2 regions of the Pseudomonas sp. DF5 genome follow, and region 2 is predicted to be linked to the other one. Evidence: predicted binding sites of a transcription regulator. Region 2 holds the regulator's gene; the other holds the start of a gene.
What was found. Region 2 encodes FliA, which starts transcription of late flagellar genes. Its sites were predicted from a motif close to CTAAAGTTTNNNNNNNNNNNGCCGNTAA; they were not measured.
Positions count from the first base shown of each region.

Region 1: a site for FliA is predicted at 1,484-1,511, ahead of AC30D7_RS05655 (flagellar protein MotY). Genes of this name have one in related genera too.

Region 1 covers NZ_JBYVYM010000004.1:181,221-185,045, reverse strand. The annotation lists gene AC30D7_RS05660 (argininosuccinate synthase) at 1-381, opposite strand, end outside; gene AC30D7_RS05655 (flagellar protein MotY) at 511-1,419, opposite strand; gene pyrC (dihydroorotase) at 1,578-2,624, shown strand; gene rnt (ribonuclease T) at 2,621-3,298, shown strand; gene AC30D7_RS05640 (peroxiredoxin) at 3,375-3,825, opposite strand, start outside.
Region 2 covers NZ_JBYVYM010000016.1:45,452-49,276, reverse strand. The annotation lists gene AC30D7_RS16270 (protein phosphatase CheZ) at 1-245, opposite strand, end outside; gene AC30D7_RS16265 (chemotaxis response regulator CheY) at 267-638, opposite strand; gene fliA (RNA polymerase sigma factor FliA) at 806-1,546, opposite strand; gene fleN (flagellar synthesis regulator FleN) at 1,543-2,373, opposite strand; gene flhF (flagellar biosynthesis GTPase FlhF) at 2,490-3,815, opposite strand.

The DNA of each region.
Region 1 (3,825 bases), on a different contig from region 2:
AACCTGGTCGTTGCCCTTGCCGGTCGCGCCGTGGGAAATGGCGTCAGCGCCGGTTTCGTTGGCGATTTCGATCAGGCGTTTGGCGATCAACGGACGAGCGATGGAAGTACCCAGCAGGTACTCGCCTTCGTAAACGGTGTTGGCGCGGAACATCGGGAACACGAAATCACGCACGAATTCTTCGCGCAGATCGTCGATATAGATTTCTTTTACACCCATGGCCTGTGCCTTGGCGCGGGCCGGTTCGACCTCTTCGCCCTGACCCAGGTCAGCAGTGAAGGTCACTACTTCACAGTTATATGTATCCTGCAGCCACTTGAGGATCACCGAAGTGTCCAGGCCGCCGGAATACGCCAGAACGACCTTGTTTACGTCCGCCATGCCATCACTCCACGGGGTTCTACGGAAAGCTGTCAAGTCTACCGCTCATGCAGGATAATTTACAGAGGCGCGACAGCTTATGACGACGAAGCGACAGATTATGTCGAGTGGGCGACGAATTCAGCAGGTTCAGGAGGTCGTCGCGCTGCTCGCGGCGGCAGTGGCTTGAGGCGCCGGTTTCTCGGTTGGCGCTACGCGCTCGAGGCGTACGGCAACACGGCGGTTTTTTGCCCGGTTGGCGGCGCTGTTGTTCGGTGCAAGGGGATAGCGCTCGCCATGAAAACGCAGGGTGATCTGCGATTCCTGAATACCGTTGGCCTTGAAGAAATCCATTACCGCCAGTGCCCGGCGTCGTGACAGTTCACGGTTGGTCAGGCGGTTGCCACTGTTGTCGGAATGGCCATCGAGTTCAATGTGGTTGACCGTCGGATCGGCTTTCATGAATTCCAGCATGACCTGCAACTGAGCCTTGGCCCTGGCATCGAGATCGATCCCCTCCCCCGGAAAGCCGACCTCGGATTGCTTCACTTGCTCGAAATTCTGTGGCAACAACTTGGCCACGCACCCCTGATAGTCACTGTAGGCCTTGCTGAACTTGACCGGCAACAGACGAACTTCAGACACCCGACCGTCGCCCGAGGAGTGTCGAACGACCGGACTGCGACCATCCATCAACCCGCTGATCAAACGCCCGGCCTGCACTTGCGAGCTGTTGAACAGCACGTTGCCACTACCCATTCTCACCGACCCCAGGTTGATGTCGCCACGCCCTGGTTGCCATGGCGCAGCCGCCGCCAGCAAAGTGGCGGAACCCCCTCCGATCATTGAGTTGTAGGCCTTCAGACGAAATGTCGCCTGCTCTCCGGCGCGCCGAACAAACTCACCCGAACCGAAATCAGTGATCGGTTGAGTCAGGCGACATTCGAACTTGTCACCTTCGACCGTCCACTCGATGCTCTCCAGACGGGTCTGGAAAGTGAGCGCCATCGCGGGAAGGCTGGCAAACACGCTGAGCAAGGCTAAATAACGCTGGCGCACGGGAGGCTCCACTGGCTTCTACGACAATAAAGACCGACACACATATTCACGGCCTGCCTGTTGGGTATCGGATGCTTGTCGTAAAACTTGATAGCGAGTGCCTGCAAGAGTCTTTTCCGGTAGCATTCCCCTGAGTTTGACCCGCCTGGAATCCCCTCATGTCCGACCGCCTGACCCTGCTGCGTCCCGACGACTGGCACATTCATCTTCGCGATGGTGCCGTGTTGACCAATACCGTCGCGGATGTCGCGCGTACCTTTGGTCGCGCCATCATCATGCCCAACCTGGTACCTCCGGTGCGCAACGCTGCTGAAGCCGATGGCTATCGCCAGCGGATTCTCGCTGCACGTCCGGCCGGCAGCCGTTTCGAACCGCTGATGGTTCTGTACCTGACCGACCGCACCCAGCCTGAAGAAATTCGTGAAGCCAAGGCCAGCGGTTTCATTCACGCCGCCAAGCTTTACCCGGCAGGCGCGACCACCAACTCGGACTCTGGCGTCACCAGCATCGACAAGATTTTCCCTGCACTGGAGGCCATGGCCGAAGTCGGGATGCCGTTGCTGATTCACGGTGAAGTCACCCGTGGCGATGTCGACGTTTTCGATCGGGAAAAAATCTTCATCGATGAGCACATGCGTCGCGTGGTCGAGCGTTTCCCGACGCTCAAAGTGGTGTTCGAACACATCACCACCGCCGATGCCGTGCAGTTCGTCAACGCGGCTTCGGCCAACGTTGGCGCCACCATCACCGCGCATCACCTGCTGTACAACCGCAACCACATGCTAGTGGGCGGGATTCGGCCGCACTTCTATTGCTTGCCGATCCTCAAGCGCAATACCCACCAGGAAGCGCTGCTCGACGCCGCCACCAGTGGCAGCGACAAATTCTTCCTCGGCACCGACTCGGCCCCCCATGCCCAGCACGCCAAAGAAGCGGCTTGCGGCTGTGCCGGCTGCTACACCGCTTATGCCGCGATCGAGATGTATGCCGAAGCCTTCGAACAGCGTAATGCGCTGGACAAGCTCGAAGCCTTCGCCAGCCTCAATGGCCCGCGTTTCTACGGTCTGCCGGCGAACACCGATCGCATCACCCTGGTCCGCGAAGAGTGGACCGCCCCAACCAGCCTGCCATTTGGCGAGCTGACCGTTATCCCGCTGCGCGCCGGTGAAAAACTGCGCTGGCGCCTGCTGGAGGAACACGCGTGAGTGAAGACCATTTCGACGACGAACAGGACGGTCAAGGCGGTGGAGGTGGTCCTCGTCATCCAATGGCTGCCAGATTCCGTGGTTACCTGCCGGTTGTCGTCGACGTAGAAACCGGTGGCTTCAACTCGGCCACCGACGCCCTGCTGGAAATTGCTGCAACCACCATCGCCATGGATGAAAAAGGGTTTGTGTACCCCGATCACACCTACTTCTTCCGGGTCGAGCCATTCGAAGGCGCCAACATCGAAGCAGCAGCCCTGGAGTTCACCGGGATCAAGCTCGATCACCCGTTGCGCATGGCAGTGAGTGAAGAAGCGGCGCTGACCGATATCTTCCGTGGCATTCGCAAGGCCCTGAAAGCCAACGGTTGCAAACGAGCGATTCTGGTCGGTCACAACAGCAGTTTCGATCTGGGCTTCCTCAACGCGGCTGTCGCGCGCCTGGACATGAAACGCAACCCGTTTCACCCGTTCTCCAGCTTCGACACCGCGACCCTCGCTGGTCTTGCCTACGGCCAGACCGTACTGGCCAAGGCCTGCCAAGCAGCGGATATCGACTTCGACGGTCGCGAGGCCCACTCGGCTCGTTACGATACCGAGAAGACTGCCGAGCTGTTCTGCGGCATCGTCAATCGCTGGAAACAAATGGGCGGCTGGGAAGACTACAACGATTGATGCCTGTCGCCGGTTTATCCCGCCCATAAAAAAACCGGCCTCAGTGAGGCCGGTTTTTTATTGCCGTACGCCTGGCTTACAGCGCAGCAGCGTTCTCGGTCAGGTAAGCCGCAACGCCTTCTGGCGAAGCGTTCATGCCTTTGTCGCCTTTTTTCCAGTTGGCTGGGCAAACTTCGCCGTGCTCTTCGTGGAATTGCAGAGCGTCGACCAGACGGATCAGCTCTTCCATGTTACGACCCAGTGGCAGGTCGTTGACGATCTGCGAACGGACAACACCTTTGTCGTCGATCAGGAACGCGCCACGGAAAGCAACGCCGCCTTCGGACTCAACGTCGTAGGCCTTGGCGATTTCGTGCTTCAGGTCGGCAGCCATGGTGTAACGAACCTGGCCGATACCGCCATTGTTCACCGGGGTGTTGCGCCATGCATTGTGGGTGAAGTGCGAGTCGATCGATACAGCGACCACTTCAACGTTGCGTGCCTTGAAGTCAGCCATGCGGTTGTCCAGAGCGATCAGCTCGGACGGG
Region 2 (3,825 bases):
ATCTGAGACACTTCCTCGGCTTGCGGCATGTGCGGGTCAATCTGAAAATTGACGATCGCGCTATGCAGCTCGCGGGTGAGCTTGCCCACTTCCTGATACAGGCCGCGGTCACGGGTCTGGTTGAGCTCATGGATCAGTTGCACAGCGTCGCCGAACCTGCCTTTTTCAAGGCTTTCGACCAGTTCGACCGCGTGTTTTTTCAGGGTCGACTCGAAATCGCCCTGTGAAGATTCGTTATGCTCCATAGCTCCCCCGTGCGCAGTACATCAGCCGATGCGTTCGAAAATCTTCTCGATTTTTTCTTTCAACGCCTGGGCTGTGAAGGGTTTGACCACATAGCCGTTAACACCGGCCTGGGCCGCTTCGATGATTTGCTCGCGCTTGGCTTCGGCAGTCACCATCAGCACTGGCAGATGCTTGAGCTTTTCATCGGCGCGCACGTGACGCAGCAGATCGATACCGGTCATGCCAGGCATGTTCCAGTCCGTTACCAGAAAGTCGATGCTTCCGCTGTTGAGAACCGGAATGGCAGTGGTGCCATCGTCAGCCTCGACCGTGTTGGTGAACCCAAGGTCACGCAACAGGTTTTTTATGATCCGCCGCATCGTTGAGAAGTCATCAACGATGAGGATTTTCATGTTCTTGTCCAATTCGACCTCCAAGCAGTCTTAAACGCGCCCAGCACCTGGACGCGCCATTTCAATCAATCCGGCAAAGCACTCAATGACTGTCTGGAGCACAACAGATCGAGACCGGTACGGTTCAACACCCCACCAGCTCCATTCGCAGTGTCCCCACACTGCCTTCAGCGCGCTCGCCACTCCCCCAAACGCCCCCGCAAACGGGCCGCGCACTGGCTGTGTAACTGGCTGACCCGAGATTCACTGACCCCCAGGACCTCACCGATTTCCTTGAGATTCAACTCTTCGTCGTAGTACAGCGCCAACACCAGTCGCTCACGCTCCGGCAAATTGGCAATCGCGTCCGCCAGCGCCGCCTGGAAGCGTTCATCTTCCAGATCGCGTGACGGCTCGAGATGAGCACTCGCGCCATCCTCATGCAGCCCTTCGTGTTCGCCGTCCTGCAACAGATCGTCGAAACTGAATAACCGGCTGCCCAGGGTGTCGTTCAAAATCCCGTAATAATCGTCGAGACTCAATTGGAGTTCGGCCGCAACTTCGTGATCTTTAGCGTCACGGCCGGTTTTAGCTTCAATCGAGCGAATCGCGTCGCTGACCATGCGGGTATTGCGGTGGACCGAACGTGGCGCCCAGTCCCCCTTGCGCACTTCATCGAGCATCGCGCCGCGGATTCGAATGCCCGCGTACGTCTCGAAACTCGCGCCTTTGCTGGCGTCATATTTGGTTGATACTTCAAGCAGGCCGATCATCCCGGCCTGGATCAGGTCTTCGACCTGGACACTGGCCGGCAGACGCGCCAGCAAGTGGTAGGCAATGCGTTTGACCAGTGGCGCGTAACGCTCGATCAGCTCGTACTGCGCGTCACGTGCCGATTTCTTGTAGAGGTTGTAACCGCTGGCTGTCATAGCACGGGTCCTGCCGTTTGTTGCACGAGGCGCTCGACGAAAAATTCCAGGTGCCCACGCGGGTTGGCCGGCAGTGGCCAGGTATCGACTTTCTGCGCAATGGCCTTGAACGCCAAGGCGCACTTGGAACGCGGAAAGGCTTCATACACCGCGCGTTGCTTCTGCACGGCCTTGCGCACGCTTTCGTCGTAAGGCACCGCACCGACGTATTGTAAGGCGACGTCGAGGAAGCGATCTGTGACCTTGGTCAACTTGGCGAACAGGTTGCGGCCTTCCTGCGGGCTCTGCGCCATGTTGGCCAGGACGCGGAAGCGGTTCATGCCGTAGTCGCGGTTAAGCAGTTTGATCAGCGCGTAGGCGTCGGTGATCGAGGTCGGCTCGTCGCACACCACCAGCAAGACTTCCTGCGCAGCGCGCACGAAGCTGACTACCGAGTCACCAATGCCCGCAGCGGTGTCGATCACCAATACGTCGAGGTTGTCGCCGATGTCGCTGAATGCCTGGATCAGGCCGGCATGCTGGGCCGGGCTCAGATGAACCATGCTCTGGGTGCCGGAGGCGGCCGGAACGATGCGGATACCACCGGGCCCTTGCAACAGCACGTCGCGCAGCTCACAGCGGCCTTCGATCACGTCGGCCAGCGTGCGTTTGGGTGTCAGTCCCAACAGAACGTCGACGTTCGCCAGCCCCAGATCGGCATCCAGCAGCATGACGCGCCGGCCGAGTTCAGCTAGAGCCAGGGACAAGTTCACTGACACGTTAGTCTTCCCGACGCCACCTTTGCCGCCGGTCACCGCGATCACCTGTACGGGATGCATGCTGCCCATGTTATTTCTTTACCTTGTCTTGCATAGACGGAGGCCACATTACTGGCTGCGCGTTCAGCGACTGAACAATGCATGGCAGACCATCGATGTAGGTACAAAAAATGTTCATTAGTACCTCAGCCAACCTGCTTGGTCGGGCTGTGGTAAATATCAGCGAACATGTCAGCCATGGCTTCTTCGCTGGGTTCTTCCTGCATTTGTACGCTAACGGCGCGGCTGACCAACTGATGACGACGCGGCAGATGCAAATCATCCGGAATCCGCGGACCATCGGTCAGGTAAGCCACCGGCAACTCATGGCTGATAGCCAGGCTCAGCACCTCGCCGAGGCTTGCCGTTTCATCCAGTTTAGTCAGGATGCAGCCGGCGAGGCCGCAGCGTTTGTAACTGTGATAAGCGGCGGTTAGAACCTGTTTCTGGCTGGTGGTTGCCAGGACCAGATAATTTTTTGATTTGATGCCGCGCCCGGCCAGACTTTCGAGCTGCATCCGCAGTGCCGGATCGCTGGCCTGCAGGCCGGCGGTATCGATCAGCACCACGCGTTTGCGCAGCAGCGGCTCCAGCGCCTGCACCAGGGACTGGCCCGGGTCGACGTGGGTCACCGACACATTGAGGATCCGGCCCAGTGTCTTGAGCTGTTCCTGGGCACCGATGCGATAGCTGTCCATGCTCACCAGCGCGATGTTCTGCGCGCCGTACTTGAGCACGTAACGGGCGGCGAGCTTGGCCAGTGTGGTGGTCTTGCCCATGCCGGCCGGGCCGACCATGGCAATCACCCCGCCCTCTTCCAGCGGCTCGACTTCCGGGGTGGCGATCATCCGCGCCAGGTGCGCGAGCAACATGCGCCAGGCCTGACGAGGCTCTCCAATGTCGGTAATCAGCGCCAGCAGATCGCGCGACAACGGGCCGGACAAGCCGATGCGTTGCAGGCGACGCCAGAGGTTGGCCTGGGCCGGACGGCTGCCTTGCAGCTGATTCCAGGCCAGCGAGCCAAGCTGCACTTCCATCAGTTCACGCAGGCTGTTGAGCTCGAAACGCATCGAATCGAAGGCGCGCGGATCGACACCGGTCGCCGCAGCAGGCGCGGGGGCCGGACGCCGAGGTTCGGCGAGCGCCGGTTCGATCAGCGGTTCGGCGGCGGTCAACGGCAGGCCGGCGAACAACTGGCGATTGGTGGTCTTGTCGCTCTCGCCATCGCCGCGCAGGCTCAGTTCGGCCTGGGCGGTGACGATCCGCGACTGGGTCTTGCGCAGCTCATCCTCGAGTTCCATGTTCGGAACACGCGGGGCCAGCGCCGACAATTTGTAATCCAGGGCAGCCGTCAGCTCGACACCGCCGGCGATCCGGCGATTGCCAATGATGGCGGCATCAGCGCCCAGCTCATCACGAACCAGTTTCATGGCCTGACGCATATCGGCGGCGAAAAAACGCTTAACTTGCATAAACCACTAC